Regions from separate parts of the Arthrobacter halodurans genome, predicted to be linked through region 1. Evidence: riboswitches for the same ligand, from Rfam matches in the RefSeq annotation. Region 1 holds a riboswitch; each other region holds the start of a gene.
The links. Region 1 has a riboswitch for S-adenosylmethionine ahead of ACETWP_RS12425 (hypothetical protein). Riboswitches for the same ligand answer to the same signal wherever they lie in the genome.
Positions count from the first base shown of each region.

Region 2: linked by a shared signal. The riboswitch ahead of ACETWP_RS02860 (flavin reductase family protein) and the one ahead of ACETWP_RS12425 (hypothetical protein) in region 1 are both predicted to bind S-adenosylmethionine.
Region 3: linked by a shared signal. The riboswitch ahead of ACETWP_RS11990 (bifunctional o-acetylhomoserine/o-acetylserine sulfhydrylase) and the one ahead of ACETWP_RS12425 (hypothetical protein) in region 1 are both predicted to bind S-adenosylmethionine.
Region 4: linked by a shared signal. The riboswitch ahead of ACETWP_RS08000 (acyl-CoA dehydrogenase family protein) and the one ahead of ACETWP_RS12425 (hypothetical protein) in region 1 are both predicted to bind S-adenosylmethionine.

Region 1 is NZ_JBHDLJ010000010.1:69,663-76,917, forward strand. It holds gene sucC (ADP-forming succinate--CoA ligase subunit beta) at 1-284, shown strand, start outside; gene sucD (succinate--CoA ligase subunit alpha) at 302-1,222, shown strand; gene ACETWP_RS12425 (hypothetical protein) at 1,305-1,637, opposite strand; SAM riboswitch class IV at 1,651-1,794, opposite strand; gene ACETWP_RS12430 (DEAD/DEAH box helicase) at 1,885-5,286, opposite strand; gene ACETWP_RS12435 (SRPBCC family protein) at 5,373-5,828, shown strand; gene ACETWP_RS12440 (VIT1/CCC1 transporter family protein) at 5,825-7,021, opposite strand.
Region 2 is NZ_JBHDLJ010000002.1:107,874-115,128, reverse strand. It holds gene ACETWP_RS02890 (aminotransferase) at 1-865, opposite strand, end outside; gene ACETWP_RS02885 (GyrI-like domain-containing protein) at 989-1,525, shown strand; gene ACETWP_RS02880 (ZIP family metal transporter) at 1,540-2,448, opposite strand; gene dnaB (replicative DNA helicase) at 2,473-3,840, opposite strand; gene ACETWP_RS02870 (hypothetical protein) at 4,376-4,633, shown strand; gene ACETWP_RS02865 (hypothetical protein) at 4,664-5,116, shown strand; gene ACETWP_RS02860 (flavin reductase family protein) at 5,223-5,729, opposite strand; SAM riboswitch class IV at 5,790-5,904, opposite strand; gene rplI (50S ribosomal protein L9) at 6,155-6,610, opposite strand; gene rpsR (30S ribosomal protein S18) at 6,626-6,865, opposite strand; gene ACETWP_RS02845 (single-stranded DNA-binding protein) at 6,929-7,255, opposite strand, start outside.
Region 3 is NZ_JBHDLJ010000009.1:125,623-132,877, reverse strand. It holds gene metX (homoserine O-acetyltransferase MetX) at 1-850, opposite strand, end outside; gene ACETWP_RS11990 (bifunctional o-acetylhomoserine/o-acetylserine sulfhydrylase) at 853-2,193, opposite strand; SAM riboswitch class IV at 2,265-2,382, opposite strand; gene ACETWP_RS11985 (VOC family protein) at 2,533-3,177, shown strand; gene ACETWP_RS11980 (CPBP family intramembrane glutamic endopeptidase) at 3,209-4,003, opposite strand; gene hutI (imidazolonepropionase) at 4,029-5,222, opposite strand; gene ACETWP_RS11970 (formimidoylglutamate deiminase) at 5,219-6,442, opposite strand; gene ACETWP_RS11965 (allantoate amidohydrolase) at 6,439-7,255, opposite strand, start outside.
Region 4 is NZ_JBHDLJ010000005.1:63,617-70,871, reverse strand. It holds gene ACETWP_RS08005 (methionine ABC transporter ATP-binding protein) at 1-218, opposite strand, end outside; SAM riboswitch class I at 329-417, opposite strand; gene ACETWP_RS08000 (acyl-CoA dehydrogenase family protein) at 514-1,884, opposite strand; SAM riboswitch class I at 1,891-1,987, opposite strand; gene ACETWP_RS07995 (AmiS/UreI family transporter) at 2,181-2,801, shown strand; gene ACETWP_RS07990 (FmdB family zinc ribbon protein) at 2,830-3,117, shown strand; gene fmdA (formamidase) at 3,170-4,426, shown strand; gene sbnA (2,3-diaminopropionate biosynthesis protein SbnA) at 4,936-6,009, shown strand; gene ACETWP_RS07975 (Pls/PosA family non-ribosomal peptide synthetase) at 6,108-7,255, shown strand, end outside.

The DNA of each region.
Region 1 (7,255 bases):
TCATGGCCGCCGGGTTGGACGTCATCCTCAACGACACGCAGGTCAAGAGCGTGTTCGTGAACGTCTTCGGCGGCATCACCGCGTGCGACGCCGTCGCCAACGGCATCGTCAAGGCCCTGGAGATCCTCGGCGAGAAGGCCACCAAGCCGCTGGTCGTCCGCCTCGACGGCAACAACGTCGACGAGGGCCGCCGCATCCTGCGCGAGGCCGGACACCCGCTGGTGACCCTGGCCACCACCATGGACGAAGGCGCCGACAAGGCCGCCGAACTGGCCAACAAGTAAAGGGACGGGATCACAGAATGTCTATCTTCCTGAACAAGGATTCCAAGGTCATCGTCCAGGGCATCACCGGCGGCGAGGGCTCCAAGCACACCGCCCGCATGCTGCACGCCGGCACCCAGATCGTCGGCGGCGTGAACGCCCGCAAGGCCGGCACCACGGTCACCCACGGCGCCAAGGAGATCACGGTCTTCGGCACGGTCCAGGAGGCCATGGCCGAGACCGGCGCCGACGTGTCGATCGTCTTCGTGCCGCCCGCCTTCACCAAGGACGCCGTCGTCGAGGCCATCGAGGCCGGCATCGGCCTCGTCGTGGTCATCACCGAGGGCGTGCCCGTGCAGGACGCCGCCGAGTTCTGGGCGCTCGCCCAGTCCAAGGTCGACGCCGACGGCAAGCAGGTCACCCGCATCATCGGCCCGAACTGCCCCGGCATCATCACCCCGGGCGAGTCGCTGGTCGGCATCACGCCGGCGAACATCACCGGCAAGGGCGGGGTGGGCCTGGTCTCCAAGTCCGGCACGCTGACCTACCAGATGATGTACGAGCTGCGCGACCTCGGCTTCTCCACCGCCATCGGCATCGGCGGCGACCCGATCATCGGCACCACCCACATCGACGCCCTCGCGGCGTTCGAGGCGGACCCGGACACCAAGGCGATCGTGATGATCGGCGAAATCGGCGGGGACGCCGAGGAGCGCGCCGCGGAGTTCATCAAGAACAACGTCACCAAGCCTGTCGTCGGCTACGTGGCCGGCTTCACCGCCCCGGAGGGCAAGACCATGGGCCACGCCGGCGCCATCGTCTCCGGTTCCTCCGGCACGGCGCAGGCCAAGAAGGAGGCCCTCGAGGCCGCGGGCGTCAAGGTCGGCAAGACCCCGTCCGAGACCGCGCACCTGCTGCGCGAGGTCTACCCGGAGCACGAGCCCGACTCGAACCTCTAGGAACCGCGGGCCCCTCGGGGCATGCACGACGGCGGCCGCCGCCTTCCCCCGGGAAGGCGGCGGCCGCCGTCGTGCGGGATGCTCAGGCGCGGCCGGTCGCGAGGCGGAAGAAGGACGTGCCGGCGCGGGAGTGCGCCCCCGGGATCAGCACGCGGCCGAGGTCGGGGTTCCACTCCACGCGGACGGGCGCGCCCGCGGCGGCCCGCGCCAACGCGTCGAAGTCCTCGGCCGCGAGCACCCACTCGATCCCGTCCGCGCTGACGCGCACCAGGCGGCGGTCGGGGCACAGGCGGAGCGTCGCTGCGATCCAGTCGTTGGGGAAGCGTGCCGCGCCGACGGGCGCGCCAGCGCCGGCGCGCCGCCGGACGGAGGGGTGGGAAGCGGTGGAACGGGGGCGGTGCCGCAGGGTGGTCATGGCGGTGCCTTTCGGATTGTCCTTGCCGGCGGCGGCTGCCGCGGGCCGCTTCGTCATCCGAACCACCCGCCGAACAATCCGGGACCGCGGCCGAGGCCGGGTCCCCGTGTGGGGTTGGTGCATGGCCAGTCGGAGCTTGGCGCCATGTCTCGTGAAGCTGGGTCCAGCCTAGCCCACCGCCGGACGGCCCGCACCGTGTCGCGCCCGCGGGGTAACACGCGCTCCCGGAGCGCTTCCGCGGGGCGCGTTAATCCTTGAGCAGGTCGCGGATGTCGTCGGCGGTCATGGCCGAACCGAAGCCCTCGCCGTCGTCCATCACCGAGGAGATCAGCTGGCGCTTGGCGTCCTGCAGCGCCACGACCTTCTCCTCGATGGTGTCCTTGGCGACCATGCGGTAGACCATGACGTTGCGGGTCTGCCCGATCCGGTGCGCGCGGTCCACGGCCTGGGACTCCGCGGCCGGGTTCCACCACGGGTCCAGCAGGAAGCAGTAGTCGGCCTCGGTGAGGTTCAGCCCGAATCCGCCGGCCTTGAGGCTGATGAGGAACACGGGCGCCCGTCCGGTCTTGAAGTCCCCGATGACCTCGGAGCGCTTGCGCGTGGAGCCGTCCAGGTACGCGTATTCGACCCCCTCCGCCTCGAGCCGAGCCGCGGCCTTCTTCAGGAACGAGGTGAACTGGCTGAACACCAGCGCGCGGTGCCCCTCGGCGAGCACGTCCTCGAGCTGCTCGAACAGGACGTCCAGCTTCGCCGACGGGACGCCGTCGTACTCCGCGTCCACGAGCGACGCGTCCAGCGAGAGCATCCGCAGCAGCGTGAGCGACTGGAAGATGGTGAAGCGGTTCTTGTCCATGTCCTCGACCAGGCGCAGGATCTTCTGCCGCTCCCGCTGGAGGTGCGTGTCGTAGATCTTGCGGTGCTTCGCCGTGAGCTCGACGTGGAGGACCTGCTCCTGCTTCGGTGGCAGGTCGGTGACGACGGCGGACTTCGTGCGGCGCAGCATGAACGGCCGGATCCGCCGCCGGAGCCGGGCGAGCGGCTCGTCGAGCCCCTGCTTCTCGATGGGCCGCTGGTACTCCTCGGCGTAGCGCACGGCCGACGGGAAGAGCCCGGGGGAGACGATTGCGAAGATCGACCACAGCTCCATGAGGTTGTTCTCCATGGGGGTGCCGGTGATCGCCAGCTTGAAGCGCGCGTCGAGGTCGCGGGCCGCGTGGTGGGCCTTCGTGGCCTTGTTCTTCACGAACTGCGCCTCGTCCAGGATCAGGCCGGCCCAGGCCACCGAGTGGTACGCCTCGGCGTCGAGCCGGAAAAGCGTGTAGGACGTCACGACGACGTCGTGCGTGGCGGCGAGCGCCGCCAGGGCGTGCGGCGCCCGCGCCTGGGTGTCGGCGACGAGGGCCACGCTGAGCCCCGGCGCGAAACGCGCCGCCTCGTCGGCCCAGTTGGACACGACCGACGTCGGGGCGACCACGAGGAAGGGTCCGGGCACCAGCGGCGAGGACGACGCCGGCGCGTCGGCCGCCGCGGCGAGGTGCGCCGCCGTCGTGGCCGGGTCCGCGCTGGCCCACTGCTGCTTCGCGTGCAGGATCAGGGCGAGCGTCTGCAGGGTCTTGCCCAGGCCCATGTCGTCCGCGAGCACGCCGCCGAGCCCGTTGCGCCACAGCATCGCCAGCCAGGCGAAGCCGTCCCGCTGGTAGGGGCGGAGCTCCGCATGCAGGTCCGCGGGCAGCTCGGCCGGGCCCGCCTCGGCCAGGTTCAGCAGCGAGCCGACGCCCGCGTACCAGGAGTCGGGGCCCTCGGTCTGCGTGGCCAGCGCGTCCAGCTCCTCCCACAGGGACGCCTGGTAGCGGGTGATGCGCAACTCGTGCGGGCGGTCCTGGAGGTGCCCGGCCTCGGTGACGAGCTCGCGCAGCTTGTCGAAGAGCGGGTGGTCCAGCGAGAAGTAGGTCTTGTCCGGCATCAGCATGCGGTTCTGCCCCCGGGAGAGGGCGCGGAGGATCTCGGCGAACGGGATGCGGCGCTCGCCGACGGCGATGACCAGTCCGAGGTCGAACCAGTCGCGGCGCTCCGACTCCACGGTGGTGACGGTCAGCTCGGGGGACTCGGTGAGCTCCCGGTATTCCGGCTCCCGCCCCGTGACATCGATCCGCAACCCGTCGAGCTCGCCGAGGGCGGGCAGGGTGCGGCGGACGAAGTCCACGGTGTCCAGGCCGCGCAGGGTCCGCGGCGCCAGCACCCGGCCGGCCAGCGCGGGCGAGTCCTCGAGGACGGCGAGGGCGGCGTTCTCCAGGGCGGTCTCCGACTCCGCGTCGCGGGTGTCGGCGTCAACCGGCATGGGGCCGTAGTCGAAGTTCCAGTCCAGCTCGGCGACGTCGCCGCCCGGGTACCCGACGCTGAGCACCAGCTTCGGGGGCAGGATCTCCGGCAGCTCCACGGACCCGTCGAGGCTGACGACCGCGACGCGCCGCCCGAGCCGGGGGTAGACCTTCGCCAGGAAGTCCCCGATCTCCGGCGCGGGCACCTCGATGCCCTCCGGGTGGCGGAGCAGCTCGAGCTCCGTGGGGTCCAGGCGACCCTCCACGGGGGCCAGGAGGACCACGGCGGAGTCGTCGGTGGCGGCGTAGATGCCGTGGTTGCCGATGGCGCCGGCGGGGCGGTGCCCGTCCAGCTCCACGAGCCCGCCGTCGATGGACAGCGTGGGGACGAGGCGCAGCGGGGAGTCCGCCGCGCCCGAGGCGTCGCGCAGCGCGGCGAGCGCCACGGCGGCCGGCGCCGTGAGGCGGACCTCCGCGTCCGGTCGCGTGCCGATGAGCCGGATGCCGAGGTCGCCGGTCTCGGCCAGCAGCGCCCACAGCAGGGGGGAGCTGAACTCGTCGAGGTACAGCCAGTCGTTGTCCTCGCCGAAGTAGAGCTGCCCGTTGGCCCGGTAGAGGGGCACGAACTGGCAGAACCAGCGGTGCTGTTCGGGATCGAGGTTCAGCCCGTAGGTCTTGAAGCTGATGGTGTTCCACCGCAGGTTCCCGCGCACCCAGCGGCCGTTGCCGGAGCGGACCATGGGACGCACGCCAAGCCGCCAGCGGTGCGCGGCGGCTCGCTGGTGCCCCACGCCGGAACCGGGGGCCCACTGGCGGTGCGCGGCCACGGTGGTGTCCTGGAGGTCGAACTGCAGGGCCATCTCCTGGAGGACGGCGCGTTCGGCGGCCGCGTGCGAGCGGCCCGGGGTCCGGGGCGCGGCGGCGGCCGCCCGGGAGCCCGCGCCGAGCAACCCGTTCAGGCTCTCCTGCCACGCGGGCGCGGTGGCCGCGGCCGCGGTGTTCTCGAAGAAGACGTCGCGGGAGCGCAGGTGCAGCGTGTTGGAGTGGATGAGCAGCGCCGCGCCGTGCTTGCAGTCCACGCCGACCGGGCAGGAGCAGCGAAGGCCGGAGACCGTCCACGCGCCCTTCTTGTCCACCAGGGATACCGCGCATGCGTAGGCGACGGGATCGGTGCCCTGCACGCGTCCGGCGAGTTCCCCGGCGGCGGGGTCCCAGGCGAGGTCGGTGATGCGCTCGCTGTTGGCGTAGGCCTTGCCCCGCGTGAACGCCGCACCGCCGACAACACGCAGAATCTCACGGGCATCGACGAGCGGGTATGCGGATTCGGCCATCCTCCCATCGTTTCACGAGCGCGGCCCCGCCGCGAACCGGCCCCCGCCCCGGGACGCCCTCCGCGACGCGGCCCTAGACTGGGGCGATGGACACCTCCCCCTACCTCCAGTCCCGCCAGCGGCTCGTGCCGGCACCGCCCCGTGCCGTGTTCGAGCTCCTCGCGGACCCCGCCATGCATCCGGTGATCGACGGCTCCGGCACGGTGCGCGCCGCCCGCGGGGGCTCGCCGGACCGGCTGCGGCTCGGCGCCGAGTTCGGCATGGACATGCGGCTCGGCGTCCCGTACCGGATCAGCAACACGGTGGTCGAGTTCGAGGACGGCCGCACGATCGCCTGGCGGCACTTCAGCGGGCACCGCTGGCGCTACGAGCTGGAACCGGTCGACGGCGGCACGCTCGTCCGCGAAACCTGGGACGCCAGCCGGCTCAAGCACAAGTGGGCCCTGCGCGTGCTCGGCTTCACCCGCACGACGCCGGGCAACATGGAGCGCACCCTGGAGCGCCTCGCCGCGCAGTTCGACGGCGGCGCGACGCCCTCCTAGGCGACCGTGGTGCCGAACGCCAGGCCCAGCGCGTAGGTCACGGCGGCGGCCCCGAGGCCGATGGCCAGCTGGCGGAGGCCGCGCTTGGCCGGCGACGCGCCCGAGAGCAGTCCGACGACGCCCCCGGTCACCAGCAGCGCCAGGCCGACGAGGACCACCGCGACCGCGACCGCCGCGGACCCGCCGAGGCCCAGGAGGTACGGCAGGATCGGGATGAGCGCGCCGGAAGCGAAGAAGCAGAAGCTCGCGCCGGCGGCACCCAGCGCCGAGCCGATGGTCTCGTGCTCGCGCTGGTCGTCCGCCTCGCGCTCGGGCTGCAGCGACATCGAGGGGTTGCAGTCGCACGAGAAGTACCCCATGCGTTCCGCCGCCCGGTGCTCGGCGTCCTCGTCGTTCATGCCGCGCGCCTTGTAGACCAGGACCAGTTCGTTGGCGTCCAGGTCCAGGTCCGGGGCCGCGGACAGCGTGGCCTGCGTGGGCCGCGAGGCGGCGAGCAGCTCGCGCTGGGAGCGCACCGAGACGTATTCGCCGGCCGCCATCGACAGCGCTCCCGCGAGCAGGCCGGCGATGCCGGAGAAGAGGATCAGGGCGCTGGAGACGCCGGTCGCGCCGATGCCCATGACCAGGGCCAGGTTGGAGACGAGCCCGTCGTTGGCGCCGAAGACCGCCGCCCGGAAGTTCCCGGACAGCCGGGTGCGCCCGCGGGTCGCGAGCCCGCGGACCACCTCCTCGTGCACCAGCTCGTCCGCGGCCATCTGGCGCGTCGCGTCCTGGTCCACCGCGTAGGGGGAGTTGCCCTCGGCGCGCTGGGCCAGCGCGAGGACGAACACGGAGCCGAAGTGGCGCGCGAGGAAGCGCAGCAGGACGCGCCGCAGGGACGGACGGACGCGGCGGTCCGCGTGGTCCCCGAGCATGTCGAGCCAGTGCTGCTCGTGGCGGTGCTCGGCGTCCGCCAGGCCGAGGAGGATGCGCCGCTCCTCGCCCTCGCGGTCCGCGGCCAGTTCCCGGTAGACGGCTCCCTCGGCGCGCTCGTCGGCGAGGTACTTGCGCCAGCGCCGGAGGTCGCGCGGGGTCGGGGTGCGGCGGTCCGCATCGGGCGAGCCCGCCCGCGTCCCGGCCGGGACGGGGATATCGGTGCCGGCGCGCGTGCCGGCGGCGCCGGTCGTTTCCCTGGGTGTCGGGTCCGGTGTCATCGTGGGGTCCTCGGTTCGGTTCGTTGCTCCCGAGACTGCTCGGGAGGCGACGGCCGACGACCTGTACGGGGGTACAGCGAACCTCGGCCGCCGCGGCGGGCCGAAGGTCTCGCTCGCCCGGACTGGGTCCGGGTGGATTGCCGGGTCACGCCTGCGTGACCAGTATGTCGACAAGTCCTCCGCCGCCGTCGCGCCCCGAGTCGCGTACTCGCGAACCGTTTCCGGGTGCTGGGG
Region 2 (7,255 bases), on a different contig from region 1:
GCAGGACGGCCAGCGGATCGCCCGGCCGGTGGTGCAGCAGGGAGGAGCACGTCACGGCCAGCTCCGCGGCCCGCCAGCCGAGGGCCAGGTCCCCGAAGTCGATGACCGTGAGGTTCCGCGCGTCCGCGACCGGGCCGCGCGCCACGATCACGTTGTCGTCGGTGAGGTCGCCGTGGATCGGCTGCACCGGCAGCCCGGACGCCAACGGGGCCAGCGCCCGCTCCGCGGCGTCCACGGCGGCCGCCACGCGGAGGGCCCGGTCCGGGTCGCCCACCGCGGCGAGCAGCGACCGCGCGACGTCGGCGCCGCGGCGCAGGTCCCACTGCAGCTCGCGGTCGAGCCCCGGGTGTTCGAACCCCTCCAGCGCGGAGTCGACGGCGGCGGCGACGGACCCCAGGGCGCGGAGCGTGGCGTCGGGCAGGTACCCCGCGTCCACCAGCGAGCGTCCCGCCACGTGCTCGAACAGCCGGACGTGGTGCCTGGCCCCGGATACCTCGGCGACCTGGAGCCGCGAGCCGTCGAGCCCCGGCAGGACCCGGGCGACGCCGATTCCGGCCGCGTCGAGCCTGCCGATGGCCCGGTTCTGCGCGGCGAGCTCGTCGGCGCCGAACGCCGCGTTGTCGATCTTCAGGACCCACCGCGCGGCCGGACCGGCGGCCTCCGACTCGAGCAGGAAATTGCGGTCCTGGTTGCTGCCCAGCTCGGCGGCCGTGGCCCGGAGGCCGTAGAGCCGCAGCGCGAGCCCGGCGGCCGCGGCGGCGTCGACGTCGGGTCGGGTCAGGGCGGGGGCGACGGCGGCCTCCGCAGCCGGCCGGACATGGCCGGAGGCGGGCGCCTCCGCGGAGCGGGGAAGGTCGGGGTCCATGGATTCTCCGGCGGGGCGGCGGCAAGCGGTCGGACCCCATTATCCGGCGCCACCGATGCATTTGCGAGGTGCGGGCGCGGGCGTACAGTGTCTCCCACAGCCTTCCGGCCCCAGGAGCAGGTCATGACGGAACACGACACGCACACGCGCGGTCCCCGCCGCGAGCCCGAGGTGCTGACGTTCGCCGAGGCGCGCACCGCCGTCGTCCGCGGACGCGACATTCCCTCCGGCGAGCTGGCGGCGTTCTTCGACGCGTCCTTCGGCGCCCTCGCGGGCTTCCTCAGAAGCCGGGCGCTCAGCCCGGTGGGGCCCGCCTTCGCCCTCTACCCACGGCTCCCGGCCGAGACGACGGACCTGGACGTTGGTTTCGCGATCGACCATCCGCTGGTCGGTGACCACACGACGGACTCCGGGATCGTCGTCTCCGCCTCGCGGCTGCCGGGAGGTCCCGCGGCGACGGTGTCCCACGTGGGCCCCTACGACGCCTTGGGCGACGCGTGGCGGGGGCTGCTGGATTGGGCCTCGCGGAACGGACACGCGCCGGGCTTGCCGTTCTGGGAGGTCTACGTCACCGAGCCCTCGCCGACCGCGGATCCGGCGACCCTGCGCACCGACCTGTTCCTGCCGGTCGAGGCGGAGCGCGTTCCCCCGGCCCCCTAGCGCGCGGCGGGGGCTCAGAGGCCGTGGTGGAGCACGAACGCGGCCAGGAACCCCAGCGCCGCGATCAACCCGGTGAGCATGTGCTGCTCCTCGAACGCCTCCGGGATCATGGTGTCGGAGAGCATCGAGAGGATGCCGCCGGCGGCGACAGCGGTGACGACGGCGACGAGCTCGCCCGGCGCGTCCCGCAGGGCCAGATAGCCGAAGAGCGCCGAGAGGCCGGAGATCGCCGCGATGCCGCCCCAGATGCCGAACACCTGCGCCGCGGGTTTCCCGGCGCGCTTCATGTCGTCGGTGCTGGCCAGCCCCTCCGGCACGTTGGAGATGATGACGGCCGCGAGCATGGCGGGATTCACCGACGCCCCGCCGACCAGCCCGAGACCCAGCACGATCGACTCCGGGACGCCGTCCAGCAGCGCGCCGACCGCGATCGCCGTGCCGCCGGACGCCTTCTGCTGGGCCCCGTCAGCGGGCTTCCGCCGCGCGTCCCCGGAGGCGTCCCGCCGCACTTCGCCGGAGGCCTCCCGCGGGGCGACGCCGAGGGCGTTCCGCCCCGCGTCCGGCCGCGCGCCGCCGACCGGTCCCGGTCCGGTCCCGCCGAACCTTCCGGAGCTTCCGCGGCCCGGCGGCCTCCTGGCGCGGCGGCGGTGGTGGGCGCCCGAACGGACCAGCAGGGCGTTGGCCGCGACGTATGCGGCGGCCCCGGCCAGGAATCCGGCCGCCGTGGGCCAGAGGCCCCCGGTCTCCAGCGCGTCGGCAACGAGTTCAAAGGAGAGCGCGGAAATCAGGGCGCCGGCGCCGAAGGCCATCACCGTGGACACGGCCCGGCGGGGGATCGTGTATTTCCAGGCGACGGCCGCCCCGACGAGCAGCGCGCCGCCGGCGAACGTGCCCCATGACAGGGCCTGCAGCCAGACGGGCATGGGCCCACCCTACCCGTGGACCGGCTAGAAGCCCCCGCCGCCCTCGCTGGCCATGTTGTTGAAGCGCGAGTAGTGGCCCTGGAAGGCCACCACCATGGTCTTGGTGGGCCCGTTGCGGTGCTTCGCGACGATCACGTCGGCCTCACCCGCCCGGGGGGACTCCTTGTCGTAGATGTCCTCGCGGTGGAGCAGGATCACCATGTCGGCGTCCTGCTCGATGCTGCCGGACTCGCGGAGGTCGGAGACCATGGGCTTCTTGTCCGTGCGCTGCTCCGAGCCGCGGTTGAGCTGCGACAGCGCGACCACCGGGACCTCGAGCTCCTTGGCCAGCAGCTTGAGCGCTCGGGAGAACTCCGAGACCTCCTGCTGGCGGGACTCCACGCGCTTGCCGGAGCTCATCAGCTGCAGGTAGTCGAGGACGACGAGCTTGAGGTCGTGCTTCTGCTTCAACCGGCGGCACTTCGCGCGGATCTCCATAAGCGACATGTTCGGCGAGTCGTCGATATAGAGGGGGGCGTCGTTCAGCCGTCCCATCGTCGTGGCGATCTTCCCCCACTGCTCGTCCTTGACCGTGCCCTTGCGCAGGTCCTGGAGGCCGATGCTCGCCTCCGCCGACAGCAGGCGCATGGCGATCTCGTTGCGTCCCATCTCCAGCGAGAAGAAGACGGTGGTCATGTTGTGCTTGATGGCCGCCGACCTCGCCCAGTCCAGGGCGAACGTGCTCTTGCCGACGGCGGGACGCGCCGCGATCACGATCATCTGCCCGCCGTGCAGACCCTGGGTCAGCTCGTCGAACTCGTAGAAGCCGGTGGGGACGCCGGTCATGCCCTCGCCCCGGTGCCCGGCCGACTCGATCTCGTCCACCGTGCCCTCGATGATGTCGCGCAGCGGCACGTAGTCCTCGGCGGTCCGTCGTTCCGCGACGGCGTAGATCTCCGCCTGGGCCTGGTTGACGATCTCGTCCACTTCGCCGTCCTGGGAGTAGCCCAACTGGACGATCTTGGTCCCGGCGTCGACGAGGCGGCGCAGGACGGCGCGCTCCCGGACGATCTCGGCATAGAACCCCGCGTTGGCGGCGGTGGGGACCGATTGGATGAGGGTGTGGAGGTATGCGGGACCACCGATGCGCGAGATCTCCGAGCGCTTGGTGAGCAGATCGGAGACGGTGACCGCGTCGGCGGGCTCGCCGCGTCCGTAGAGGTCGATGATGGCCTCGAAGATGGACTCGTGGGCCGGCCGGTAGAAGTCGATCCCGCGGAGGACCTCCACGCAGTCGGCGATGGCGTCCTTGGACAGCATCATGCCGCCCAGGACACTCTGCTCCGCCACCAGGTCCTGTGGCGGGGTCCGGCCGAACTCAGACTCCCGCGAACCCTTGGAGTCTGTCTGCATCAGCGACACGTCGCTTCCCTTCACCTCGGTGGTGGGCGGCCGTCGGCGCACCCGTGCTGCCTCCATTATCCCAGCCCGCGCCGGGTCCGTCTGGAGGTTGTGGAGATCGCGGGGCGAGGCCCGTCGCAGTGCGCGCGGTGGACCGGAGACCCTGTCACCATAGACCCTTTCCGCGCCCTTCCCAACCGAGTTGTCCACAGCCCATGTGGAGAAGCTGTGTGCAGTGCGGCGTGTTGTGTGCACAGACTGGGGAGGAGGTTGTGGATGAAATATTTCTTTCAGATTCGAAACGGCTCTGACTAGGCTTTTTATCCACGACAACCTGTGTACAAAAAGATTTTCGGGATCAACATTCAGGGGCTACTTGGAGGTTGTGTGGTGGGTTACGATCCCACGAGCGTCACTTTTCCACAGAAGCAACGGCACTATCCACAGACACGCGGGTCGCGCCTGTGCATGCACGCCGGATCTTGGTTGTCCACCCCACCCGGCACTGCGATACTGTCCCCATGACCACCAGCGCGATGCCTTCCCCGTGAGCGAAGCCACGACCCGGGCTGCCGCCGTCGACCCCTTGGATCGCGTGGACGGTGTGGGGCATCCGGTGCGCCGCGCGGACGCCCACGCGCTGCGGGCCCGGCTTGGCCGGCACGGGCCCGGCGCCGCCTGCCTCTCCGTCAACAGGCCGGCCGACATCGATCCCGGGATCCTCCGCCAGCTCGTCGACACCGGATACCGGCACGTCATGTCGGACCTCCCTGCACCGGTCGGCTCACCGAGCCACGACCACTAGCCGCGCACACCCAGCCACAGGAGATGCACCATGCCCGGACTCACCCTTCAGGAGATGCTGGTCCTCGGCCTGATCTTCGCGGCGCTCGCCTGGCTCCTGGTCGCCGCGATCCGGTCCCGACCGCGCCACCAGCTCAACGAAGCCGACCAGTACATCGCCCGGCTCAATGAGGCCGCGGCGCGGCAGCAGGCGGCGGACACCGAGCGCGCCGAGCAGCTCCGGCTCGCGACAACGCAACGGACGGCGGCGGCACGGCGCGCCTCGACCGGACGCACGGGCCAGGGCGCCTCGTCGACCGCGGGACGGGCGGCCACCGAACGGCAGGCCGCTGCGAGACTCGGAGCGACCGACCCGGAATACGCCGAGGTGCTGGCACTCGTGCAGGCCGGGAAAACCCGGGAGGCGGTCCAGAAGATCCACCACGACACCGGTATCCCCCTGACGGAGGCCCGGAAGTTCGTCGACTCCCTCCAGGCGTCCTAGGCGGCTGACGACCCACTCGGCCACTCGCCCCTGCATGTCGCTGACCCGGCTGGGTTCGGGGCACGCGCCACCGGCCCGCACCCGTGCCACGCGCCTCGGACCGCGACTACACCAGGGCGGTCTCCCGGAGACGTCGGAACGCGGACCCGTGGAAGACGAGGGGTTCGTTCGCGTCCGCGTGTGCCGCATGGCCGTGGACCCGCAGCAGCACCACGCGGTGGTCCCCGGCGGGGATCTCCTGCTCGACGCTGCATTCGAGCCAGAGCGCTGCCTCGTCCAGGAACAGGGCGTCCTGGTCGGTCGACTCGAGCCGGAGCCCGGCGAAGCGATCCCCCTGGCGGGACGCGATCTGCCGGCAGACGCCCTCGTGGCGCTCGCCCAGCACGGAGACACCGATCCGCGGTGCGGAGCGCAGGATCGGCCAGGTGCGGGAAGAGTTCTGCACGGCAAACATCACGAGCGGCGGATCGAGCGAGACGCCCACGGTGAACGATGAGGCGACGATGCCCTGCGGCTGGCCGTCCACCAGGGCGCAGAGGGCGGCCACCCCCGAGGGGAAGCGCGCGAAGGCGCCGCGGAGCGAGTCGGGGTGCAGGTCGTCGGAGAGAGACATGGCGGGATCCTTCGGCGTTGCGCACACCGCGGAAGACCACCCGTGGGGGCGCCCGCCAATGTGCGGTACTTGCCGCACGGGGTGTCCGGACGGCCGAATCATCACCTGGAGCACCCCACTACCGTGAGAGGGTTGCCGTCCAACGAGCCAGGGCTTGACGTTGGCGCTCTTGATTCACCTACCACGCTAGGCCCGTGCCGCATCACGGGTCAAAGGCCCGGCGGAATGTTTCTCCGGGCTACGGAGCCGGCCGCCGGGGACCGCGGCCCATCCGCCGCGGCGTGGGCCTCCGCCTCCGAACCCTCCTCGCTCCTGGCCTCCGCACCGGCACACCGGCACACAAACGCCGAGGGACCCCGCCGTGTGGCGGGGTCCCTCGGTCGTGTCCGCCGGGGCGCGCAACGGCGCGCCACCGGCGGGACGGACTACTTCTTTGCGGCGACGACCTGGAGGTCGAGCGTCGCGGAGACGTCCTCGTGCAGTCGCACGGTCGCCTGGTAGTTGCCGGTCGACTTGATGTGCTCCGGCATTTCAACCTTGCGCTTGTCGATCGAGCCGAGGCCGGCGGCCTCGACGGCCTTGGCGATGTCCTCGGCCTTGACGGTGCCGAACAGCCGTCCGGTCTCGCCGGCCTTGACCGTCACCTTGACGGGCTTCGCGGCGAGGGAGGCGGCCAGCTTCTGGGCCTCTTCCAGCGTCGCGACGGCGCGCGCCGCGCGGCCGGCCTTGATGGACTCGACCTGCTTCTCGCCGCCCTTGGTCCACGTGATGGCGAAACCGCGGGGCAGAAGGTAGTTACGTGCGTAACCGTTCTTCACCTCGATGATGTCGCCAGCGGTGCCGAGACCGGTGACTTCGTGCGTCAGAATGAGCTTTGCCATGTTGGTATCCCTTCCTTAGCCGCGGCCAGCGCCGGAGTAAGGCAGCAGGGCAACTTCGCGCGCGTTCTTGATGGCCTGGGCGATCTTGCGCTGCTCCTGGACGGAGACGCCGGTCACGCGACGGGCACGGATCTTTCCGCGGTCGGAGATGAACTTGCGCAGCAGTGCTACGTCCTTGTAGTCGATGACCTTAACGTCAGCGGCCTTCAGGGGGTTGGACTTTGGTTTGGGCTTACGGAGTTCAGCCTTAGCCATCGTGGAGCTCCTTTGATCTTGTGGAGCCCGCAGAAAGGTTCTGCGGGATGGTGAATATGGGTGTTAGAAAGGCGGTTCGTCGGAACCCGGGTTGTTGCCCCATCCGCCGCTGCCGGAGGAGGAGGACGACGATGCCCACGGGTCTTCGGCCGGCGCATTCCAAGTGCCGCCCGAATTTCCGCCGGAGTTGCCACCGGGGTTTCCGCCGGCGTTGCCGCCGCCAAAACCGCCGGAGTTGCCGGCGTTGCCGCCACCGAAGCCGCCGGAGTTGCCGCCGCCGAAGCCGCCGCCCCCACCGCTGGAGCGCTGGGTGCGGGTGACCTTGGCGGAGGCGTAGCGCAGCGACGGGCCGATTTCATCGACCTCGAGCTCGGAAACGGTCCGCTTCTC
Region 3 (7,255 bases), on a different contig from region 1:
CGACCAGCTTCGAGGCCTGGTGGTCCAGGTAACTCTCCACCTGGTAGCGCCCGCGGTCGAACGTCGCCGAGCCGAGCGGGAGTTCGGACCCCTGCGGCGACCGCCCGAACCGCACGTCCAGCTCCGGCTCGGAGCGGTACGTGATGTGCGCGAGCCGCCGGGCCAGACCCAGTCCGGCCACGGGGCCCGGCCCGGCGGCGTAGTAGTCGCCCCCCGCGAAGTCCGGATCGAGCCGGATGGCCTCCGTCTGGATGCGCGCGAAGGCGATCTGCTCGGCGCTGGACGCGGCCGTGGCCGCGACGACGACGCAGCGCGCGACGCGGTCCGGGTACTCGGCGGCCCACTCCAGGGCGCGCGCGCCGCCGAGCGAGCCGCCGAGCACCGTGTGCCAACGGTCGATGCCCAGCGCGTCGGCCAGCCGCGCCTCGGCGCGGACGGAATCGCGGACGGTCGTGAACGGGAACCGCGAACCCCAGGGCCTGCCGTCCGGATCCGGGCTGGACGGCCCGGTGGTCCCGTAGCAGCCGCCGACCATGTTGGCCGCGACAACGAAGAAGCGGTCGGTGTCGATGGTGCGGCCGGGACCGACGAAGCCGTCCCACCATCCCGGCTCCGCGCCCTCGCCGCGGGCCACGTGCGTGTCGCCGGTCAGCGCGTGGTGGAGCAGCACGGCGTTGGAGGCGTCGGCGTCGAGCCGGCCCCACGTCTCGTAGCCCACGTCGAGGAACGGCAGCGAGCCGCCGGTCTCGAAACGGAACGGGCCCGTCCGCAGGGTGCGCAGGACACCGTCCCGCCCGGGCCCCGCGGCGTCCGTCCGGGTCAGGCGCTGGGATGCGGTGCCGAAGTCGATGCTCACTTCACCGCCTGGAGGTCGGTGGCGCCGGTGCGCACGGCGTCGAATCCCGCGGCCAGGTCGGCGATGATGTCGTCGATGTGCTCGATCCCGACCGCCAGCCGCACCAGGCCCGGGGTGACCCCGGCGGCACGCTGCTCGGCCTCCGCGAGCTGGGAATGGGTCGTCGAGGCCGGGTGGATCACGAGCGAGCGGACGTCGCCGACGTTGGCCACGTGGGAGTGCAGCACGAGCGCGTCGACGAAGGCCTGCCCCGCCTCCTTGCCGCCGGCGATCTCGAAGGACACGATCGCCCCCGTGCCGCGCGGTCCGTACCGGCGGCCGCGCTCGAACCAGGGGCTGGACGGGAGTCCCGCGTAGACGACGGACCCGACCTGCTCCTGGGTCTCGAGCCACTCGGCGACGGCCTGCGCGTTGGAGACGTGGCGCTCCATGCGCAGGCTGAGCGTCTCCAGTCCCTGGGCGATGAGGAACGCGTTGAGCGGCGCGACGGCGGATCCGAGGTCGCGCAGGAGCTGTACGCGCGCCTTGAGGACAAACGCCAGGTTCGCGCCGAGCAGCCCGCCGACCCCGAGGTCCCGCGCGAAGACCAGCCCGTTGTAGGACTCGTCCGGCGTGTTGAAGCCGGGGAACCGCTGCGGGTCCGCCGCGAAGTCGAAGTTCCCGGAGTCCACGATGACGCCGGCCATGGCCGTGCCGTGCCCGCCGAGGTACTTGGTGGCCGAGTGGACGACGATGTCCGCGCCCCACTCGATCGGGCGGATCAGGAACGGCGTGGACAGCGTGTTGTCGACGATCAGCGGCACGCCGACCTCGTGGGCGACGGCGCTGACGCCCTCAATGTCGAGCACGTCCTGGCGCGGGTTGGCGACGACCTCGCCGAAGAACGCCTTGGTGTTCGGGCGCGCGGCCGCGCGCCACTGGTCGAGGTCGTCCGGGTCGGCCACGAACGTCACCTCGATCCCGAGCTTGCGCAGGGTGTGCTTGAAGAGGTTCTGCGTGCCCCCGTAAAGGCTGGGGCTGGCGACCACGTGGTCCCCGGACTCGGCGACGTTGAGGATGGAGTATGTCGTCGCCGCCTGGCCGGAGGACAGCAGCAGCGCGCCGACGCCCCCCTCGAGGTCGGCGATGCGGGTCTCCACGGCCTCCTGCGTGGGGTTGCCGATGCGGGTGTAGATCGGCGCGAGCTCCTGGAGGGCGAACCGGGCCGCCGCGCTCTCGGCGCTCGGGAAGACGAACGACGTCGTCTGGTAGATCGGGAGGGCCCGGGCGCCCGTCGCCTCGTCGGGCGTCTGCCCGGAATGGATCTGTCGCGTCTCAAAGGACCAGTTGCTGGACATCGTGGTGCTCCCCTTCGTCGGAGGGGCCGTCCCCTGCGGCGGGCCCACCGGACGGTGGCGCCGCCGGAAACGACCCGCGCTTGCCCCACGCCCTTCGCGGCGCGGAGCCAGGTCCTCACCCGGGGCACCCCACCGCGAGTGGAGGGTTGCCGGCCAGCAAACCGGGGTTTCGCGCTGGCACTCATGACCTACCACCAGTCTACGGACGGTCGCGCGGGCGGCAAGATCCGCGGCCGTTTTGTGACGCCGGAGGTACGCATTTCGCCTTCCGCCCGCTGTCAGGCGCGTATTAGGGGAGCCTAAGTCGAGACCCACCTCACAAAGTGCCATCATGGGCACATGATGAGGTTGGACCATGTTTCTTACGCTTGCGGACCTGATGGGCTGGCGGCCACGGCCGGGCGCATCGCAGACATGTTGGGGATCGAGTCCGTCAAGGGCGGCGTCCATCCCCGTTTCGGCACGCGGAATGTGATTTTCCCGCTGCTGAACGACCAGTACCTGGAGGTGGTGGAGGTGCTGAATCACCCGGCGTCGGACAAGGCGCCCTTCGGGCAGGCCGTGCGCGCCCGCTCCGAGATGGGCGGCGGCTGGATGGGCTGGTGCGTCGCCGTCGACGATCTGGCGCCCTTCGAGGAGCGGCTGGGCCGCTCCTCCGTGCCGGGCAACCGGAAGTTCCCGGACGGCCAGGAACTGACGTGGCAGCAGATCGGCATTAAGGGCCTGATCTCCGACCCGCAGGTCCCCTACATGCTGCGCTGGGACGACGGCACAGAGGACCTCCACCCGTCCAAGGCCCTGGCCCCGCAGGGGCGGATCTCCAAGATCACGATCGCGGGCTCCCGGGAGCGCGTCCGCGAATGGCTCGGCACCCCCGAGCAGAGCCCGCTGGAGGGCGTCGAGGTGGAGTGGCAGGCGCCCAACGGAACTCCCGGCATCATGTCCGTCACCTTCGACACCCCCCACGGAGCGGTGACGGTCTAGCGCCGTCGCGGTCCGGCGGTCGGGTCCGGGCCTAGGTCCCCAACCCGATCGCCGGACCGAGGAGCGAGTATCCGACGAATCCCGCGGTGTCCAGCAGCGCGTGGGCGATCACCAGCGGCATGACGCGCTTGTAGCGCAGGTACAGCCAGCCGAACACCAGGCCCATGAGCACGTTCCCGACGAACGGCCCGAACCCCTGGTACAGGTGGTAGCTGCCGCGCAGCAGGGCGGAGGCGAGCAGGATCGGCCACACGCCCCAGCCGAGCCGCCGCAGGCGGTCGAACAGGTAGCCGACGACGATGACCTCCTCCACGACGCCGTGGCGCACCGCGGACAGGGCCAGGACGGGCACGGTCCACCAGTACGGCTCGAGCGCGGCCGGGACGATCGCCGTGGTCACCCCGAGGGAGCGGCCGACGGCGTACATGGCCAGCGTGCCCAGCCCGATCCCGACGAAGAGCGCGACCCCCCACCCGAGGTCGGCCCAGGGCCTGCGCAGGTCGAACCCCATGCGCCGGAAGCCGTTGGCGCCCGCGTGCGCGAAGAGGAAGAACACCAGCGCCACCGGCACCAGGGCGAAGACGATGTCGAGCAGCTGGTACGTCAGGTCGAAATACGGGCGCTCGCTGAGGCTGTTGTTCATGCTGGTCGTCTGGTCCGCCAGCGGGGCGCGACTGAGCTTGTCCATGAGGCTGACCACGGCGTAGACCGCGGACTGCCCGAGCGAGAGGCCGAGGACGATGAGGAGCTCCACTTTCAGCCGCCGGTGGTCCTTCGTCGGGCCGCCGGTTCCGGTCTGCCGCGGGTCGTTGCGCACTCGGTCCATGACCCGATCCTAGCGATGCGGCGGCTCAGCCGCCGTGCCGGACACCCGCCCGCCAGACCGCGCCGGTCAGCGGCATCCCGGGGCGGTACGCCAGATGGGTCGCGGACGGCGCGTTGAGCAGCTGGAGGTCGGCGCGCTTGCCCACCTCGAGCGACCCGACGCTGTCCTGCACGCCCAGGGCCAAAGCGCCGCCGAACGTGGCCGCCCGCACGGCCTCGTCCACCGTCAGCCGCATCTGCAGGACGGCCGTCGCGACGCAGAAGTTCATCGACGTCGTGTAGCTGGTGCCCGGGTTGCAGTTGGAGGCCAGCGCGATCTCCACCCCCGCGTCGACGAGCCGTCGCCCCGGCGCGAGCGGCTGCCGCGTGGAGAGGTCGCAGGCGGGCAGGCAGGTGGCCACGGTGCCGCGCGCGCCGCGCGCCGCGGCGGGGTCCCAGCCGGACCAGCTGCCGGCGAGCGCGGCGACGTCGTCGTCGTCCAGGTGGTTCACGTGGTCCACGCTGGCGGCGCCGAACTCGACCGCCAGCCGCACCCCCGGCCCCGGTCCCAGCTGGTTCCCGTGGACGCGCAGTCCCAGGCCCGCCCGCCGGCAGGCGTCGAGGACGCGCCGGGACTGCTCCTCCGTGAAGGCCCCCCGCTCGCAGAAGACGTCGGCCCAGCTCACGTACGGGAGGACGGCGGCGAGCATCCCGCCGCAGACGAGGTCGGTGTACTCGTCTGCGTCGGCCCTGGCGGGGACCAGATGCGCTCCGAGATAGGTGACCTGGTCGGCGACCGTGGACGCGATCCGCGCGTGCCGGGACTCCTCCTCCACGCTCAGGCCGTAGCCGGTCTTGGTCTCCAGGTACGTGGTGCCGCCGGCGACGGCCTCGGCCACGCGCCCCAGCAGCAGGCGGGTGAGCTCGTAGTCGCCCGCCGCGCGGGTCGCGTCCGTGGTGACGGCGATGCCCCCCGCGGCGTATTCCCGCCCCGCCATCCTGGCCTCGAACTCGGCGCTCCGGTCCCCGGCGAAGACCAGGTGCGTGTGCGAGTCCACCCACCCCGGCAGCGCGGCCCGGCCGGCGGCGTCGTAGGCCTCGTCGGCCGCCGGGGCGGCCGCGGCCGGGCCGATCCAGGCGATCCGGTCGCCGTCGAGCACGACGGCGGCGTCCGCCAGGACGCGGCGCTCCGGATCCTGGGTGGTCAGCTCGGCGATGTTGGTGATCAGCGTGGCACTCATGCGAACTCCGGATGTTCGGCCAGGAAGGCGCGGTAGAGCCCGGCGGGATCGCCGAGGCCGGCGTGGATGCCGTCGCGCGCCACCTCGACGCCGTTGACGACGACGGAGGCGACGTCGGACGCCGTCGCGGTCAGCGGGAGTTGCGCGGGGCGGGATCCGGCGGTCCGGAGGCTCCCGGAGCGCACCGCGACGCGGTCGCCGTTCCCGGGCAGGCCGAGGCTGCGCAGTCCGCCGCCGCGGGACGCGGCGACGAGCTCGCCCGGCGAGAAGCGCCCGCGCACGCCGCTGCGCAGCCGCTCCCCGTGCTCGAGCGCACGCATCTCCAGGAACGGGTCCACGACCGCGTGCTGGTCCGTGCCCAGCGCCAGGCCGGCGCCGGCATCGGCAAGCTCGCGCGCCGGGCCGATCCCGTCCGCGAGGTCGGCCTCCGTGGTGGGGCACATGACGACCGTCGCGCCGGCGTCGCCGAGCAGGGCGATGTCGGCGCCGGTCAGGTGCGTCGCGTGGACCGCCGAGAGCCGGTTCGTGAGCAGGCCGTGGCGGTGGAGCAGCGCGGCCGGCGTCGCCCCGTGGGCGGCCAGGCACGCCGCGTTCTCCGCGGGCTGCTCCGAGAGGTGCACGTGCAGCGGCACCGCGGGATCCAGGCCGGCCGCGATCGCGTCCAGGTCCCGCGGCGGGACGGCGCGGACCGAGTGGATGGCCGCGCCGAGGCCCACCAGGCCGCGGCCGCCGTCCTCCTCGGCGAGCGCCGCGCGCAGCCCGCCCAGGCGCTCCAGCCAGGCCGGCGCGCCGCCGTCGCTGAAGCGGAGCTGCGTCTCGTCCAGGGGCACCGGGCGGCCCGCGGCGTCGAGGCCCCCGTCCACGTAGCACGCGTCCAGCAGCACCAGGCGGATGCCCGCGGCGACGGCGGCGCGGGCCAGCGCCCGCTCCATCGCGTGGTCCGCGTACGGCTTCCCGCCCGGCGCGTGGTGCAGGTAGTGGAACTCGCCGACCGCGGTCCACCCGCTGACCGCCATCTCGGCGAAGACCGCCGTCGCCAGCCGCCCGTAGGACTCGGGGGTCAGGGCCGACGCGGCCGCGTACATCTGGTCGCGCCAGGTCCAAAACGTCCCGGCGCCGCCCGCGGCGCCGCCGTGCGTGCGCCCGCGCAGGATGCGGTGGAACGCGTGGGAATGCGCGTTGACCGGACCGGGGAGGTCCACCGTGCCGGCGGCGTTCACAGGAGGTCCTCCAGCGCGTCCGCGAGCGCCGCCGTCCCGGCGGCGGCGTCGTCGTCCTCCACGTGCTCCTCGGGCGAGTGGCTGATGCCCGAGGGGTTGCGGACGAAAAGCATGCCGGTGGGCACGACGCCGGCCAGCACTCCCGCGTCGTGCCCGGCGCCGGTGGCCAGCGCGGGGGCGCCGGGGACGGTGCGGGCCACGGACCGCGCCAGGGAACGGCCCAGGGCGTCGTCGAAGTGGACGGTGCCGGAGTAGGACTCCTCGACGAGCGAGACCGTGCAGCCCTCGAACGCGGCGATCTTCTGCGCCTGCCCGTGGATGGTCTCCACGACGGCGGCGGTGGTCGCGTCGTCGGGGTGGCGGACGTCCAGCCACAGGTCCACCCGCGAGGCGATGACGTTCGTCCCCCCGGGGACGGGCTCGAGCCGGCCGACCGTGGCGCGCGCGTCCGGGCGGGCCGCGGCGACCTTGCGGACGGCGAGGACCATCTGCGCGGCCGCCACCATGGGGTCGGCCCGGTCCTCCATCAGCGTGGTGCCCGCGTGGTTGCCCTGCCCGTGGACGCTCAGCCGCCAGCGCCCGTGCCCGAGCACGGAGGAGGCGACGGCCAGCGCGGGACCGCGGCCGGCGGCGTCGGTGAACTCCTCGGTGTTGAGCCCGCGGCCCTGCTCCACGTGCAGCTCCACGAAGTCGCCGATGAGCGCGAGGGTCTCCCCGTCCCGGCCCATGCGCTCCGGGTCCAGCCCGTGGGCGCGGGAAACGTCCGCGAAGGTGTTGCCGTCCGCGTCGCGCAGGCCGAGCGCCTGGGCGGGG
Region 4 (7,255 bases), on a different contig from region 1:
CCCAGCGCGGTGAGGTCGGTCCCGTCGACCGACACCCGCCCGGAGGTGGGCCGCTCCAGCAGGTTGATGTTGCGCAACAGCGTGGACTTGCCCGCCCCGGAAAAGCCGATGATCCCCTGGATGGATCCCCGTGGGATCTCCAGGGACACGTGGTCCACGGCCGTGAAGTCGGTCCCGGCGGTCGTGAAGACCGTCGAGACGTCCCGGATGCTGATCATGTCATGCTCCTCAGGTCGTCCCGAGAAGAGAATCCGCCGCGCGGCGGCCGGGCGGCGCGTGCCCCGGGCAGGGGTGCGCGTCCGAGCGGACCGAACGTGGTGGAAAGAATTCTCCATCGGTCCTGGCATGAGCACCGGCCCCGAAGGGTGGTTGCTGCGGCGTCAATGAGCCAGGTCTCTCGGCCGCTCTGGATGGTGTGCGACGGCGGAGCGTGCCCCGCCGTCGATTCCATGGAATCGCACTTTCTTCGATCCACCAACTCGTCACGCCATGCCGACGAAATATTTCGTCGTCTTACGGCGTATTCTTCGCCGTTCGGGGCGTCCTCGGGTGGCGGTGGTCCGGCGGCACGACGTCGCCGACGGCGTCGAACGGCAGCGGCGCGTTGCCGTTGACCTCGTAGTCCCCGACGATCCGCGCCTTGTAGATCGCCGGGTTGTGGGTGGCCACGGTCCGCGCATTGCGCCAGTGGCGGTCCAGGTTGCAGGCCCGCGCGGTCGACGACGCGCCGAGACCGTCGAAGAGCCGCGAGGCCGCCGCCAGCACGAGCGGCTGGATCGCGGTCTGCGCCCGGTTCGCGGCGAGCTCGCAGACCGCGTACCGCTCCGCGGCGCTGAGTCCCGCCCCGGTCCCGCACACCGACTCCAGCTCGGCCACGGCCGCGAGCACCACCGCGTCGACCGCGAACGCGCTCGCCGAGATCTCCCCGACGATCTGCAGGACCTGCGGGTCGTCGGCCACGGGCACGCCGGTTCCGGTGCTGAAGGACCTCGTGCGGGCCTGCACGGCGGCGCGGGCGTCGCCGAGCACGGCCCGGCAGATCCCCGCCTGCACCGCGAGCAGGACCAGCTGGAACACGGCGGACTCCGGGTGCGCCGCAAGGTCGGCGGGCCGCAGCACGGTGTCCACGGGGACCGCGGCGAACGACGTCGATCCCGTGCCCGTGAGCTGCTGCCCGAAGCCGTCCCAGTCGTCGAAGATGCGGACCCCGGAATGCTGCGTGGACACGACGGCGATGTCCCGGCCGGGCCGCCCCGGCCGGGCCGCGGCAACCGCCACCCAGTCGGCGAAGATCGTCCCGGTGCAGTAGTACTTCTCCCCCGTGAGCCTCCAGCCGCCGTCGTGCTCCTCGAGGACGGTGTTCAGCGTGCCGAGCGCGTTGCCCCCGCGTTCGGTGTAGGCGTTGCCGACCAGCTGTCCGGCGGCGAAACGCGCGAACCAGCGCCCGCGCAGCGCCGCGTCCCCGTGCGCCAGGATCGACTCCACGAAGCCGACGTGCGAGCGCAGCAGGTGGGCGACCTGCGAGTCGGCCTCCGCGAGCTCGATCAGCAGGCGGAAGGTGTCGGCGAGGGTGGCGCCGTGGCCGCCGTCGGACACGGGGACGCGCAGGGCGCCGAAGCGCTCCTTGTTGAGCCAGCCGACCTGCTCGAAGGGCAGCACCCGGTCGGCGTCGCGCGCCGCCGCCCCCTCGGCGATGCGCGCGAACACCGGCCGGAAGACGGCGGCCAGCTCGTCGTAGCGGCCGTCCGGGGGAACCCCCGGGGTCAGCTTGATCAGGTGCCGCGCGGGGGTCGGTGGCGGCAGCTCGTCCAGGGCGACGGCCACGCGGGCGTCGAAGCCGGGGTCGGCGGGCGGCGGAGCGTGCGGGGAAACGGGCGGAACCATGGGATCACTCCATCGGTCCTGGCGTGAGCACCTTCCTCCCGCGGACGGGAAGGGGTTGCTGCGGCGTCGTCGAGCCAGATCTCTCAGCCGCTCTGGATGGTTGGTGAGTCCTTTGTACAGGGCCAGCGGCGCCAGCGGCAAATGCGTCGCCGGACCGGTTGGCGTTTGCCGGCAACAACCGTTGACCTTCCCGGGGGCCGGGGCTAGCTTGTCAAATACCGGTGAAGCATTCCGGATCCGTCGCGAGATCCGGCCCACAACCCGTAACCCAACGACGCGTTTCGGAGGGCATTCACTTGAGTAACGTCGGTCTTCTGTACGTCGGCGCCGTCCTGTTCATCAACGGCCTGATGCTGATTGGCAAGGTGCCCGGCAAGTCCGCGGCCATCATCAATTTCTTCGTCGGTGCCATGCAGGTCGTGTTCCCGACCATCATCATCGCCCAGTCGAACGGCGACCCCGCCGTCATCCTCGGGGCTTCCGGACTCTACCTGTTCGGCTTCACCTACCTGTACGTCGCGCTGAACCAGACCTTCGGGCTTCCCGGCGAGGGCCTGGGCTGGTTCTCCCTGTTCGTCGCGTTCTGCGCCGTCGGCTACGGGATCCTGAACTTCACGCAAGCCAACGACCCCGTGTTCGGGGTCATCTGGTGGATTTGGGCCGTCCTGTGGTTCCTCTTCTTCCTCTTGCTGGGCCTCGGCAAGGACTCGCTGACCCTGTTCACCGGGTGGTTCACCATCATCGTGGCCCACCTCACGGCAACGATCCCCGCGCTCCTGCTGTTGTCGGGGTCCTTCGAGGCCACCACCACCAACGCCATCTGGATGGCCGCGGGCGGCTTCCTCGCGCTGGCGGCCGCCTGGTTCCTGGGCAAGCGCACCGCGGTGTCCCGGGCTTCCGCCACCGCGCCGGCCTAGTCGTCCCCACCACCGCGAGGAGATCCGCATGCCACTGTACGAGTTCCGCTGCCCGGAAGGCACGACGTTCGAGGCCTCTTTCCCCATGGGCCAGGCGCCCGCGGAGCTGGCGTGCGCGCAATGCGGCGAGCCGGCGGGCCGCCGGATCTCGGCGCCCCGCCTGTCCGTCGCCGGGAGCGCCGCCTTCGGGCTGATCGACTCCACGCTCCGCAGCGCCCACGAGCCGGAGGTCGTCACGGGCCTGCCCGGCCGAAGCCGCCGCCCCGCCACCCGCTATACGACACATCCGCTCCACCAGAAGCTTCCGCGGGACTGACCGCGGAACCGAAGGAAACCAGTTTCACGAGATCGCCGAGGAGACAAGCACCATGCCTGACGTCATTTTCCCGCTCGATTCCAGCAAGAAGTTCGAGGACCAAGAGAAGGTCGGACACAACCGGTGGCACCCGGAGATCCCCCCGGTCGCCACCGTCAAGCCGGGGGACACCTTCCGGGTGGACTGCCGCGAGTGGTTCGACGGCGCGATCGTCAACGACGACTCCGCCGACGACGTGCTCAACGCCCCGCTGTTGACCGTGCACAAGCTCAGCGGCCCGTTCGCCGTCGAGGGCGCCAAGCCGGGCGACCTCCTGGTCGTGGACATCCTCGATGTCGGGCCCATCCCGCAGGAGGACAAGGGCGCGCTGGCCGGCCAAGGCTGGGGCTACACCGGCATCTTCTCGAGGAACAACGGCGGCGGCTTCCTGGTGGACCAGTTCCCCGACGCGTACAAGGCCATCTGGGACTTCACGGGACAGGTCGCGACGTCGCGGCACGTCCCCGAGGTCTCCTTCGAGGGCCTGATCCACCCCGGGCTGATGGGCACGGCGCCGTCGGCCGAGCTCCTCGCGAGGTGGAACAAGCGCGAGGGCGCCCTCATCGCCACCGACCCGAACCGCGTCCCGCCGCTGGCGCTGCCGCCCGAGGGGGAACACGCCGTCCTCGGCCACCTCCCCCGGGACCAATGGGAGCGGGTGGGTGGCGAGGCCGCGCGCACGGCCCCGCCACGCGAGAACGGCGGAAACCAGGACATCAAGAACTTCTCGAAGGGCACGCGGGTGTTCTATCCGGTGTTCGTCGACGGGGCCAACCTCTCCATGGGTGACCTGCACTTCTCCCAAGGCGACGGCGAGATCACATTCTGCGGCGCCATCGAGATGGGCGGGTTCCTGGACCTGCGCGTGGACCTCATCAAGGGCGGCATGGAGACCTACGGGGTCAGCGAGAACGCGATCTTCATGCCCGGTCGCGTGGATCCCCGGTTCAGCGAGTGGCTGGCGTTCTCGGGAACGTCGGTGACCCTCGATGGCGAGCAGAAGTACCTGGACTCCCACCTGTCCTACCAGCGGGCCTGCCTGCACGCCATCGACTACCTCACCAAGTTCGGCTACAGCCCGGAACAGGCCTACCTGCTGCTCGGCGCCGCGCCGATCGAGGGTCGGCTCTCGGGCGTCGTGGACATCCCGAACTCCTGCTCCACCGTCTATCTCCCCACGGCGATGTTCCACTTCGACGTCCGGCCGTCGTCCGCGGGGCCCCACCAGGTCGATCCGGGGATTGGAGCGCCGCGTTCGGCCAACGCCTAGATCATGTCTCCCATCGGTTCGACGGTCACCCTGAAACCCTGTGCGGCCGGCAGGGGCGCTGATCCCGGTCCGGCGCGGAATGCGCCGGACCGGGGAGGCGCCGATGGTGGCCTCGTCGCGACAGGTGGCAGGGGCCTTGCCGCTGACCGCTGGGGAGACACGTTCCAGACAAGCACCGGACACGTGGGGGGAGGCTGGCCGCCTGATCGCGCGCGAAGGGCCACACGTCCCGCATCGCGCGCCCGAGGCGGCGAGCCTGCACCCGGTCTCCGCGAGAAAGGCCGCCGGAGGCGGTGCGTGGGCACGGGCGGCCCGCGTACGACATGGACAGTACGAGGCCTACGGCGGTTGAGGTACTCCCTAAATACCGTAGCTGGAGGATTCCTTGTGATGTCTTCGCGTCCATCCTTGAGTGACACAAGGCAAGGCCGGTTAGTGGCACGGATCCGAACAGCCGTCCCCGGGCGGCCCCCATGGTCCGAGCCCATGGCAAGAGAATGAGGAAAAGCATGACCATCATCAGAAATCCGCACCTGTTCAACGAGCCGAGCCTGTTTGCCGACCTGGAGGGCGTGCTGGGCCTCCGCCTCTACCTGAAGATCGAAGGGGTCAACTTCGCCGGCTCGATCAAGCTCAAGCCCGCCAGGGAGATGGTCGAGCGGGCCGAGCGCGAAGGGATGATCGGTCCCGGCACCGTGCTCGTGGAGTCCTCCTCGGGGAACCTCGGCGTCGCACTCAGCATGATCGCCGCCAGCAAGGGTTACCAATTCGTCTGCGTGATCGATCCGCGCTGCAACCCCGCGACCCGGCAGCTCATGGAGTCTCTCGGGGCGCAGGTGGACCTGGTCACCGAGCCGGATCCCGTCGACGGATTCCTCGGCGCCCGGCTCAACCACGTCCGGGAACTGTGCGAGTCCGACGAACGGTACGTCTGGCTCAACCAGTACACCAATCCCGGCAACTGGGGAGCGCACTACCGCTGGACCGCGCCCGAGATCGCCGCCCAGTTCCCCGACCTCGAGGTGCTGTTCGTGGGAGCGGGGACGACGGGCACCCTGATGGGTTGCGCGCGGTATTTCCGTGAGCACCGGCCTGGCGTCCGGATCGTGGCGGTCGACGCCGCCGGCTCGGTCACCTTCGGCGGTCAGCCGGCCACCCGTCTCATCCCAGGGCTCGGCATGAGCGTGCGCCCGCCCCAGCTCGACGAGTCCTTCATCGACGACGTGGTGGTCGTCGAGGAGCTGGACACGGTGCGCACCTGCCACCGCCTGGCCGGGAGCGGGTTCCTGTTCGGCGGCTCCACCGGGACCGTGGTCCACGGCGCCATGACCTGGCTCGCGGACCACCACGCTCAGGACGTCACCGCGGTGGCCATCTCTCCCGACCTGGGCCGCCCGTACCTGGACACCATCTACCAGCCCGACTGGGTGCTCGACCACTTCGGGGCCGACGCGCTCGCCGGTGCCGACTCGACGGCTGCTCCCAGTCCACGGTCCGACTCCGTGCCGGTGCCCCGGCAGCCGGCAGCCACTCCGGGGAACGCTTCCGTGGCCGCGTCGGCACCCAGGAGTTTCTCGCAGTGAAGAAGCTCCTCGACACCCTGCCGACGTCTTCAGTCCCCGCGATTTCCACGGGGCGCGTTCATCCCACCACACCGGCAAGCGGGGCGGCCGGCACGGACATGCCACTTGAGCGTCGGCTGGCGGATCTTCTCGCCTCCGTGGTGAAGAAGGACAACGTCCCCGCGGACGCCAATTTCTTCAAGGACCTGGGCGCGGACTCGCTGGTGATGGCGCAGTTCTGCGCCCGGGTGCGCAAGCAGCCCGGTCTGCCGACCATCTCGATCAAGGACGTCTACCAGCACCCGACGATCACGGCGCTGGCCGGGGCCCTGGCACCGGCGGAGCCGGTGTCGGTGCAGGTCCGGCTGGCCGAGGTGCTGTCCGGTGTGCTGGGCGGTGGTCCGGTGCCGGTGGACGCCAACTTCTTCGACGACCTGGGCGCGGATTCGCTGGTGATGGCACAGTTCTGCGCCCGGGTGCGCAAGCAGCCCGGTCTGCCGACCATCTCGATCAAGGACGTCTACCAGCACCCGACGATCACGACCTTGGCCGGGGCCCTGGCACCGGCGGAGCCGGTGTCGGTGCAGGTCCGGCTGGCCGAGGTGCTGTCCGGTGTGCTGGGCGGTGGTCCGGTGCCGGTGGACGCCAACTTCTTCGACGACCTGGGCGCGGATTCGCTGGTGATGGCACAGTTCTGCGCCCGGGTGCGCAAGCAGCCCGGTCTGCCGACCATCTCGATCAAGGACGTCTACCAACACCCGACGATCACGACCTTGGCCGGGGCCCTGGCGCCGCCGGAGCCGGTCTCGGTGCAGGCGTCGGTGCAGGTCCGGCTTGCCGAGGTGCTGTCCGGTGTGCTGGGCGGTGGGCCGGTGCCGGTGGACGCCAACTTCTTCGACGACCTCGGCGCGGACTCGCTGGTGATGGCGCAGTTCTGCGCCCGGGTGCGCAAGCAGCCCGATCTGCCGGCCGTGTCGATCAAGGACGTCTACCAGCACCCGACGATCACGACCTTGGCCGGGGCCCTGGCGCCGCCCGAGCCGGCGCCGAGCCGTGCTGTGGCTGCCGACACGCACACCGCACCCGCGGCAGGACCGGGAACGCCATCCGCGCTCGCACCCACGGCGTCCTCTACGAGGGGGGCGCGCGGCGGGCGCCACCGGCTTCCCCCGGCCGGAGGATCAGCGGCCACCCCGGTCGAGTACGTGGTGTGCGGCGCGCTGCAAGTGCTCATCTTCCTTGCCTACACCTATCTGTTCGCAGTGAT